DNA from 2 places in the Synechococcus sp. CC9605 genome. Region 2 is predicted to be linked to the other one. Evidence: predicted binding sites of a transcription regulator. Region 2 holds the regulator's gene; the other holds the start of a gene.
The links. The regulator NtcA, encoded in region 2, controls nitrogen genes in cyanobacteria. The targets are predictions, from matches to a motif close to GTANCNNNNGNTAC.

Region 1 (4,190 bases), 750 kb from region 2:
CGCCCGCACCAAATCACGCGCCACCTTGAAGACCTATCGCGTGGTGCATGCCACCTGGAATCAGGTGGTCACCGTTGTGCAGGGATCAGCTGAATCACATTGATCTGCCTTACTTCAGGTTCATTCTTTCCGTTGTGATCCCGAAGACTTCAAGTCACTTCCTGAGATGCGGAATGTCCTGAGCCATAACCAGTGGCCTAGGCGTCTGTGGGCATGATCCTCACGCGATATCTCAGCAGTGAAGGTTGGGTGGAGGAGTGTTCCCATGCCAACGCTTTTGATGCCTATATCGATGCACGGCGGCGCTGCGTGCTCCGAGGCTGCCCCTACCTGCTGGTGGATGCAGAGACGGGCAGCACGGTCTCAGTGCTCACGGTGAAACAGTGTTTGCATCAGTACGGCGTGGAGGGGGATTTTCCGGTGTGATCGTTTCAAGGGATCGACGCAAGAGCCGGCAGGATGGCGGTTGCTGAAACCTCCCGATGGCGACATTTCTAGTCACCGGTGCCAACCGTGGGATCGGCTTGGAATACTGCAGGCAGCTCAAGGCCCGGGATGATGACGTGGTGGCGGTTTGCCGTCAAACCAGTGATGAACTCGAGGGTCTGCGGGTGCGGGTGGAAGCCGGCCTTGAGTTGAGCGACAGCCAAGCCATTGATGACCTGGTGCAGCGTCTGGATGGTTTGCCCCTCGATGGCGTCATCCTCAATGCCGGGATTTTGCAGTCGATGGGCCTGATGGATTTGGATCCCACCGGGATTCGACGCCAGTTTGAGGTGAATGCCCTTGCTCCTTTGCTGCTGGCCAGGGCGTTGGTGGATCAGATGCCCAGTGGCGCCAAGTTGGTGCTGATGACCAGCCGCATGGGGTCCATCGACGACAACAGCTCGGGAGGTTCCTATGGCTATCGGATGTCGAAGGTGGCCCTCAACATGGCTGGAAAATCGTTGGCGATTGACCTGGAATCGCGGGGCATCGCCGTGGCGATTTTGCATCCCGGATTGGTGCGCACCCGCATGATTCGCTTCAATCCCAGCGGGATCCCCCCCGAGCAGTCGGTGAAGGGTCTGCTGGCACGGATCGATGGCTTAACCATGGCCACCAGCGGCAGCTTCTGGCATGCCAATGGTGAGTTGTTGCCGTGGTGAGACGGGAGACACGCTTTGGGCTTTGATCCGCGGCATTGGTCTGGTGGACGTCCTGAACAACGGGTCACAAGCAATGTTGAGGCGTTGCTGGCAGAGAACGATGCTTTGCGTCGCGAGGTGTTGCGGCTCAACCGTGAGTTGGAGCGATTGCAACGCCAACGCATTCGCACGCAACCAAGATCCCATCGCCCCTGGAGTGAGCCATCGGCTCAAGCTTCACCGCGGATCAGCAGCCAACAGGTGCAGGCCTGGGGGCAGGCCCTTGCTCAGCAGCCGGGATGGACGGCACTGCGTCAGCGGGGTTTGGAGCTGTTGATTGAGCAGCTAAACCGCATTGGTTTTCCTGCCCACTTAAGCCTTGAACAGCGGTTGGATCGGTTGGTTCCGGGGCTGGGAACAGATCTCCTGGCGGCGGTGGGTGCCAAGCCGAACAAGCAAACAACGGCAGTTCTGGCGGCGTTTGCCTTGTTTGGGGTTCGCGCTAGTGAATGGCTGGATGAGGATTCACAGCGTGTGGTGGAGCAGCTGCGTCAGCGTCAGGAGCAATCCGGTTCCAGACGGCAGGGGCGCCGCACCCGAACAGACCAACGTCAAACCGATCGTCCGGAAAATGGCCATGCCCATGAATCACGCCGTGCAGCTTTAGAGGTGTTGGGCTTGGATGCCAACGCATCCCTGGCGGAGATCAAGCAAGCGCATCGAAAACTGGTGAAGCAGCACCATCCCGATCTCGGTGGTTCTGCTGAGGCGTTTCGACGCGTCAATGAGGCGTATCAGTCGTTGGTTCAGTAACACCTTGGTTCGACAACGCCGCCTTTCCCGTGTTGATCGGTCTTGTCCGATGATTTGAAGGAGCAACAGGTGGTGTTGATGCCGGTGGAAGTTGGTGTGGTGCTGATTGGTGCTGGCTTTGCTGTGGCTGTGTCCCTCGCCGTCGCCGTTTGGTTTGAACGTTGGAAGGCAAGACAGCCCGATCCTGAAGGCGAATGAGCCATAAAAAAAGCCCCGCTTCGGCGGGGCTTGAAAGAGGTCGTCGTGCTGTTGTCAGCGAGCGACTTTCTGACCGCGGTAAACAAGAACAGGGCGCTGAACATCGGAAGCAGCAGCGTTGCTCTGGTTGTACTTCTGGCCGCGATAGGTCAGGGTCATGATGAGTTCCTCGAAGCAAGCTCAGGTCCCCGTTCCATGGCCTGAGTCGAACTGCGCCTCGCCGAAGACGAGGTGAACGTGGTCGCGTAGCAGTTGCTACACACCTCTTACAGAAGGACTGTCAATCCGCGCGTCGTTCGTACCGTTACAAAACAGGAATTCTGTTCGGCTCAGGCTGTTTGATTCAGGCCTTCAAGTGGTTCAAGCGCGTTTGGGAGGTGTGTGCACGGGGCGTGGCTTGAGTTGGGGTGCTTTTTGCGTCATCACAGGCTGAAGATGAACTAAGTCAATTCTGTCGTTGCTGGGATGGTCGGAATGATGGATCGGCTACCGATCTCGAGGTTCCAGATCTGAACCTTCTGGCCCGGACTCAAAGCTTCCATTAATTCGTTGTTCTGCTGAACAGTTCGGCTGCGATTGGGTGATGCTTGATGCTTACTCAATGTGAAGCTGCTGGCGCTCAGAGATGCCATCCGTACGGTATGGACACAACAGTTTTCGCGGTCATGAACAGCTCTCAGAGCAAGGATGATTGGGTGAAGGCGCAGCAGCACAAGTTCCATAAACCCATTGATGTGGACACCTTGATGTGGGTGCGCAATCGCTTGATGCGCTTGGAAGTGGAGGCTCGTTGGGCCGACCGCATCTGTGTGTTTGAAGAGTTCTTCCCCAACGACGCGATCATTCCGCGCATTTAAACCTCCGCCATGTTTTTGACTGTCTTTGGCCAGAAAGGTGGTGTGGCAAAAACCTGCACCAGCATTCATTTGGCTTGTGTTTGGGCTCAGCAGGGCCTACCGGTGTGTGTTGTTGATGCGGATCGCAACCGCTCGGCAACCGCCTATGCCGCCCGAGGTATGCTCCCATACGAGGTGGTGCCTGTGGAGGCTGCAGCAAAGGCCACCCGCCATGCCCAGGTGATCATCACCGACGGGCAGGCCAGCAGCCACGAAGATGAACTCAAGAACCTTTCGGCCGGAGCAGACCTGGTTTTGCTGCCCACCACGCCGCAGGCTAGATCGGTTGAGCTCACCGTTGAGCTCTCCTCAATCCTCAGGCAGATGGACACGAGACATGCCGCGTTGTTGGTGAAGGTGGACAGCCGAAAACAACGGCTTGCCCAGGAAGCGCGCCAAATTTTGGAGGGGTTTGATGTGGATGTGATGCAGGCGGAAATCCCCTTGTTGGCGGCGTTTGAAAAAGCAGAGGTGGAGGGTGTTTGTGTGTCGAATGCTGTGGATGATCGTGGTCGTGCCGATCTGCGCCGCATGGGGGGATGGTCGGCTTACTGCCAGGCCGCTGTTCAGATTCGTGATCGCTTGTTGGCAGCACCGCCTGACGCCGTAAGTGCTTGATCAAGAACCACCTCACTTCCTGCATCGGTCGCCAATCAGACAGATCTTCAGCGCTGCAGCCGCAATCCTTGACGCAGCTGATTGAAGGTTGATGGGACGCAGTTCTTGGTTGAAAAATCCCACCCGTTGCTCAGCAGCATCCACCTGGCAGCCCCAAGCTCAATCTGCTTCTTCTGGTCAGGTGACCGTGAAGCCTTCCTCCGCCGCGGTTCTGCTCAAAACGCCGAGCATCACCAACAAAGCCGCGTGATCGAAGCCGTTGTGATGCTCGCCATCGGTTTGTCGATGGCGAGCGTGGTTCTTGGCAATCTGAACAACGACGAATCCGTCTAGGTTCAAAAGCGCCTGCTTTTGATGACTAACTTGTTGGCCTTTATGCTCGGGCAGCTTGAGATCAGCAATCTCACAGCGGCCTTCCTCCTCCTGGTGGCGGTTGTCTTTGTGGGCAGCTTCGCTGTGGTGTCATTGCAGACCGGTGAGCTGATCAAACCGCTCAAAAAATGACTGACACGTTTGAGCTGAACGGCCGGCAGATCCT
Region 2 (4,190 bases):
GCAGGGGTGGCGAATCAGAGACAGGTGCTACGGGCCTGAGGCCCGCCCGCTGCAAAGCCTGCTGATCCTGATCCAGGGAGTTCTGGAATGCTTGGGGATTGGCGAGGCTTGTGGTCATCACGGAAGCATCTGCCCGGGTGCCCCCGGCGAGACCTTGAATGTAGCGGCGAGATCACATTCCACAAGGGGATTGACACCACCCATGGTGTTTGGACGGGGCGAGAACCAACCGCCTGCGAGGCTTGACGAACTGCACACCACCGATGAGCCAATCCCCTGAACACCGCACTGATGGCCGTCGCCCAGAGCAGTTGCGACCGTTCTCGGTGACCTGGAATCCCATGGGGTTTGCTCTGAGCTCCCTGGTGGTTCACACGGGCCGAACCGCTGTGCTCTGCAGCGTCTGCTTGGAGGGCAAGGTTCCCCGCTGGCGGAAGGGAGAAGGGCTGGGATGGCTCAGCGCCGAATACCGGTTGCTGCCAGGGTCCACCCCACAGCGGCAATCACGGGAGCTGATGAAACTCTCGGGTCGCACCCAGGAGATTCAGCGGTTGATCGGGCGCAGCCTGCGCGCCGTGATCGACATGGAACGCCTGGGGGAGCGCACCTTGCTGATCGACTGCGACGTGATCCAGGCGGACGCCGGCACCCGGACGGCCTCGATCACCGGGGCTTGGCTCGCCCTGGACCAGGCCTGCCGATCGCTGGTGGAACAGGGAGTGCTGGAGCAATCGCCGCTGGTCGATCAGGTGGCGGCCGTCTCCGTGGGCTTGGTGGATGGCCAGGCCTTGCTGGATCTGGACTACAGCGAAGACAGCCGAGCCGAGGTGGACTTGAACGTTGTGCAGGCCGGCGATGGCCGTCTTTTGGAAATCCAGGGAACTGCGGAGGGAGCACCCTTCAGCCGCAGCCAGCTCAATGAGCTGCTGGATTTGGCGGAGCCGGGATTGTCATCCCTGATGCAGGCACAACGCCAAGCCTTCACCGAGCACAGCAGCGTTACGTAATAACCGCTACATGGCGGCCACCGCCGGGTCCGTAATTTCGCTTCACCAGGGGGTTGTCATGACCAGTAGCCGAGGTTTCAGCCGATACGCCCCGCAGATGGTGGCTCCTTCTCCCAGCGCAGAACCGGCCAACCGTTCTCTCCTTGAGATCATCCGAGATCTCGATGGCGCCAGCAGTGAACTGGTGGACCGCAACAAGACCATTTTCTTCCCTGGAGATCCCGCAGAACGGGTGTATCTGATCCGCCGGGGGGCCGTTCGTCTGTCCCGCGTCTATGAGTCGGGGGAGGAAATCACCGTGGCCCTGCTCCGCGAGAACAGCCTCTTCGGTGTGCTGTCACTGCTGACCGGCCAACGCTCTGATCGCTTCTACCACGCTGTGGCCTTTACCAGGGTCGAGATGGTGACGGCACCGGCGACCTCCGTCAAGGCCGCCATCGAAGCCGACACCAGCGTTGGACTGCGCCTGCTGCAGGGTCTCTCCAGCCGGATTCTGCAGACCGAAACGATGATTGAAACCCTCACCCATCGGGACATGTCGTCCCGGCTGGTGAGCTTCCTGCTGGTGCTGTGCAGGGATTTCGGCGTGGCGGATGAGCTGGGCATCACCATCGATCTGCGCCTGTCCCATCAAGCCATCGCTGAAGCAATTGGCTCAACACGCGTCACAATTACGCGTCTGCTGGGAGACTTGCGTCAATCCGGTCTGGTTCAGATTGACCGCAAGAAAATCACCGTTCTGGATCCGATCGCTCTGGCCAAACGCTTCAGCTAGTCCGGCCATCGCCCCACGAGTGCAGCCATGAGCGGCTGGGCACTGATTCTGGTTCTGCTGGTGCTCGGGGGAGTGCTGTCGACCCTGGGTGATCGTCTGGGCAGCCGCGTCGGCAAAGCGCGACTGAGTTTGTTCAAGATGCGCCCAAGGCGCACCGCCGTTCTGATCACGGTTCTGACCGGCAGCCTGATCAGTGCGCTTTCACTTGGCCTGATGCTGCTGGTGAGCCGACAGCTGCGGGTGGGCCTGTTTGAGTTGGATGCCCTGCAGGAGAAGCTCCAGGACAGCCGGCGACAGCTAAAGGCAGCCGAGCGTGAACGGGACAAGACCCAAACAGAAACCCGGCGGATCGCCATTGAGCTGAAGCAAGCGCAGCAGCGGGCCAACACCCTGCGCCTTGAACTGGCTCCTCTTCAGAACGAGCGGGCCCAACTTGAAGCTGAACGTGAGCGCCTCAGCCAGGACATCGCCTCCCGCGATGCGGACATTCAACGCACGGAAGCCGAACTCAACAGCGTTCGCAGCCGTATCCGTGCCGGGGAGCAGGAACTCAAACAACTTGAACGCAATCTGGTCGCCCTGAGGCGTGGATCGGTGGTGATCAGCAGCGGCCAGACCTTGGCGAGAGCAACGGTTCGACTCGAGGCTCCGGACCAGGCCAAACAGGCCGTCGACAGGTTGTTGCAGGAGGCCAATCTCAACGCCTACGGGAAAGTGAGGCCTGGCGAAGCGCCCGAACGCCAGTTGATCCGCGTTCCTCGAAGCGACGTGGAACGCCTGCAAAACATCATCCGCAAACCGGAAACCTGGGTGATCTCGCTGCGCTCTGCCACCAATGTGCTGCGGGGTGAAACGGCGGTGTACGCCTTCCCCGAGGCGCGTCCCAACCGGCCGGTGGCCCAACGTGGAGATGTGCTGGCCACAACCACGCTTCAACCGAATGACCGCACGCCAGAGGGCATTCGCACACGGTTGAACCTTCTCCTGGCCTCGGCCTATGCCGAGGTGCAGCGGCGTGGATCCCTGACCGAGGGGCTTCAGTTCGATGGATCAGCCCTCTCCCAACTGGCCCAGACCCTGATGGAAGGCCCCAGCCAAAGCGTGGTCCTGGAGGTGATTTCCGCAGGGGTCAGCGACAGCGCCGATCCTGTCGTTGTCACCATTCAGGCCTCCCTATGAAACGAGTGGCCGTTCTCGATCCAGGTCGCTGCAAATGTGGTCTTGTGCTGGCCGATCTTCAGCTCGGCCTTGTGCGCGAAGGATATGTGCTGGCCCCGGAGGCCGTGGAACCCTGGCTGGAGCAGTGGAATCAAGACCAAGCTCTCGACCGCATCCTGATCGGCGATGGCACGGGAAGCCGAGCCTGGATCAAGCGACTAGAACGGCTGTGCCATCTGACCTTGGTTCCGGAGCAGGGAACAACCCTGAGGGCAAGACAGCGTTACTGGACGCTGTGGCCGGCGCGGGGTTGGCGAAGGATGCTGCCGGCAGGGCTGCGCATTCCACCGGTGGATCTGGATGCGGTTGCAGCTTTGGTGATGCTTGAGGAGCACCTGCAGTGCAGCCTGAGATGGCCGGAGCCGGCCCCCACGTTCTCGCTCAGAACCTGGCCCGAACCATGAAGGTGTAGTCACCCCCCGGTTCCAGCCTGTAATCGGAACGCACCAGAAACCGCCGCAGAGCATCCTCGATCAAGGCACGTCCCAGGGACGGCTCCACCACCAGTTCGCCGCGATCAAAGGCCCAGGAAAACTGCCACTCAAAACCTCCGGCAGAGACTTCACCCTCCACGCATTTGGCTTGAAAACACTGGCGAAGCACCCGCAAATGGGCCGTTGTCGCCGGGAGAGCCGGCATCAGTCGACAGGCTCCAGGTCGTAGCGAAAACCGTTGATCCAGGTTCCAGCGCGCTCAAAGCTCTGGCGCTGAAGACGTTGAATCCCGTCCAGAACAGCATCAAGAACAGCGCCGACGCAGGGTTGCTCCACCTTGCTGAACGGACCAAGAACATGGGACACCGTTCGAACACGACGTTCGGCAGGATTCTCAGCAGGCGCACCAATACCGATCCTCAGCCTTGGGAACGCCTGAGTCCCAAGATGCTGAATGGTGCTGCGCAAGCCGTTGTGCCCCCCGGCGCTGCCCTGGGCCCGCAACCGCAAACGACCAAGCGGTAGGTCCATGTCGTCCACCAGCACCAGCAGTTGGTGGGGCTCCAGGCCAAACCAATCGAGGGCCGCACGAATCGCGCGACCGCTGTCGTTCATGTATGTCTGGGGCATCAGCAAGCGCAGCCGCTGCTCACCCACCCCTGTGTCTGCTGCAAGACCGTGCAACTTGGCTTGCTGACGAAAGCTGAATCCAGAGCGCTCGCCAAGAAGCTCGAGGGCCATGAAGCCGATGTTGTG

Region 1: the regulator NtcA is predicted to act here: its motif matches at 2,384-2,397, upstream of SYNCC9605_RS14605 (DUF4278 domain-containing protein).

What each region holds. Positions count from the first base shown of each region.
Region 1 covers NC_007516.1:1,023,471-1,027,660, forward strand. The annotation lists gene SYNCC9605_RS05490 (hypothetical protein) at 1-103, shown strand, start outside; gene SYNCC9605_RS05495 (hypothetical protein) at 214-426, shown strand; gene SYNCC9605_RS05500 (SDR family oxidoreductase) at 483-1,148, shown strand; gene SYNCC9605_RS05505 (J domain-containing protein) at 1,164-1,940, shown strand; gene SYNCC9605_RS14600 (hypothetical protein) at 1,983-2,138, shown strand; gene SYNCC9605_RS14605 (DUF4278 domain-containing protein) at 2,193-2,297, opposite strand; gene SYNCC9605_RS05510 (hypothetical protein) at 2,804-2,995, shown strand; gene SYNCC9605_RS05515 (ParA family protein) at 3,005-3,652, shown strand; gene SYNCC9605_RS05520 (hypothetical protein) at 3,779-3,985, shown strand; gene SYNCC9605_RS15110 (hypothetical protein) at 4,028-4,156, shown strand; gene SYNCC9605_RS05525 (hypothetical protein) at 4,153-4,190, shown strand, end outside.
Region 2 covers NC_007516.1:273,265-277,454, reverse strand. The annotation lists gene SYNCC9605_RS01350 (cob(I)yrinic acid a,c-diamide adenosyltransferase) at 1-118, opposite strand, end outside; gene rph (ribonuclease PH) at 264-1,007, shown strand; gene ntcA (global nitrogen regulator NtcA) at 1,066-1,782, shown strand; gene SYNCC9605_RS01335 (DUF3084 domain-containing protein) at 1,810-2,961, shown strand; gene SYNCC9605_RS01330 (resolvase) at 2,958-3,404, shown strand; gene SYNCC9605_RS01325 (DUF3146 family protein) at 3,382-3,639, opposite strand; gene pth (aminoacyl-tRNA hydrolase) at 3,639-4,190, opposite strand, start outside.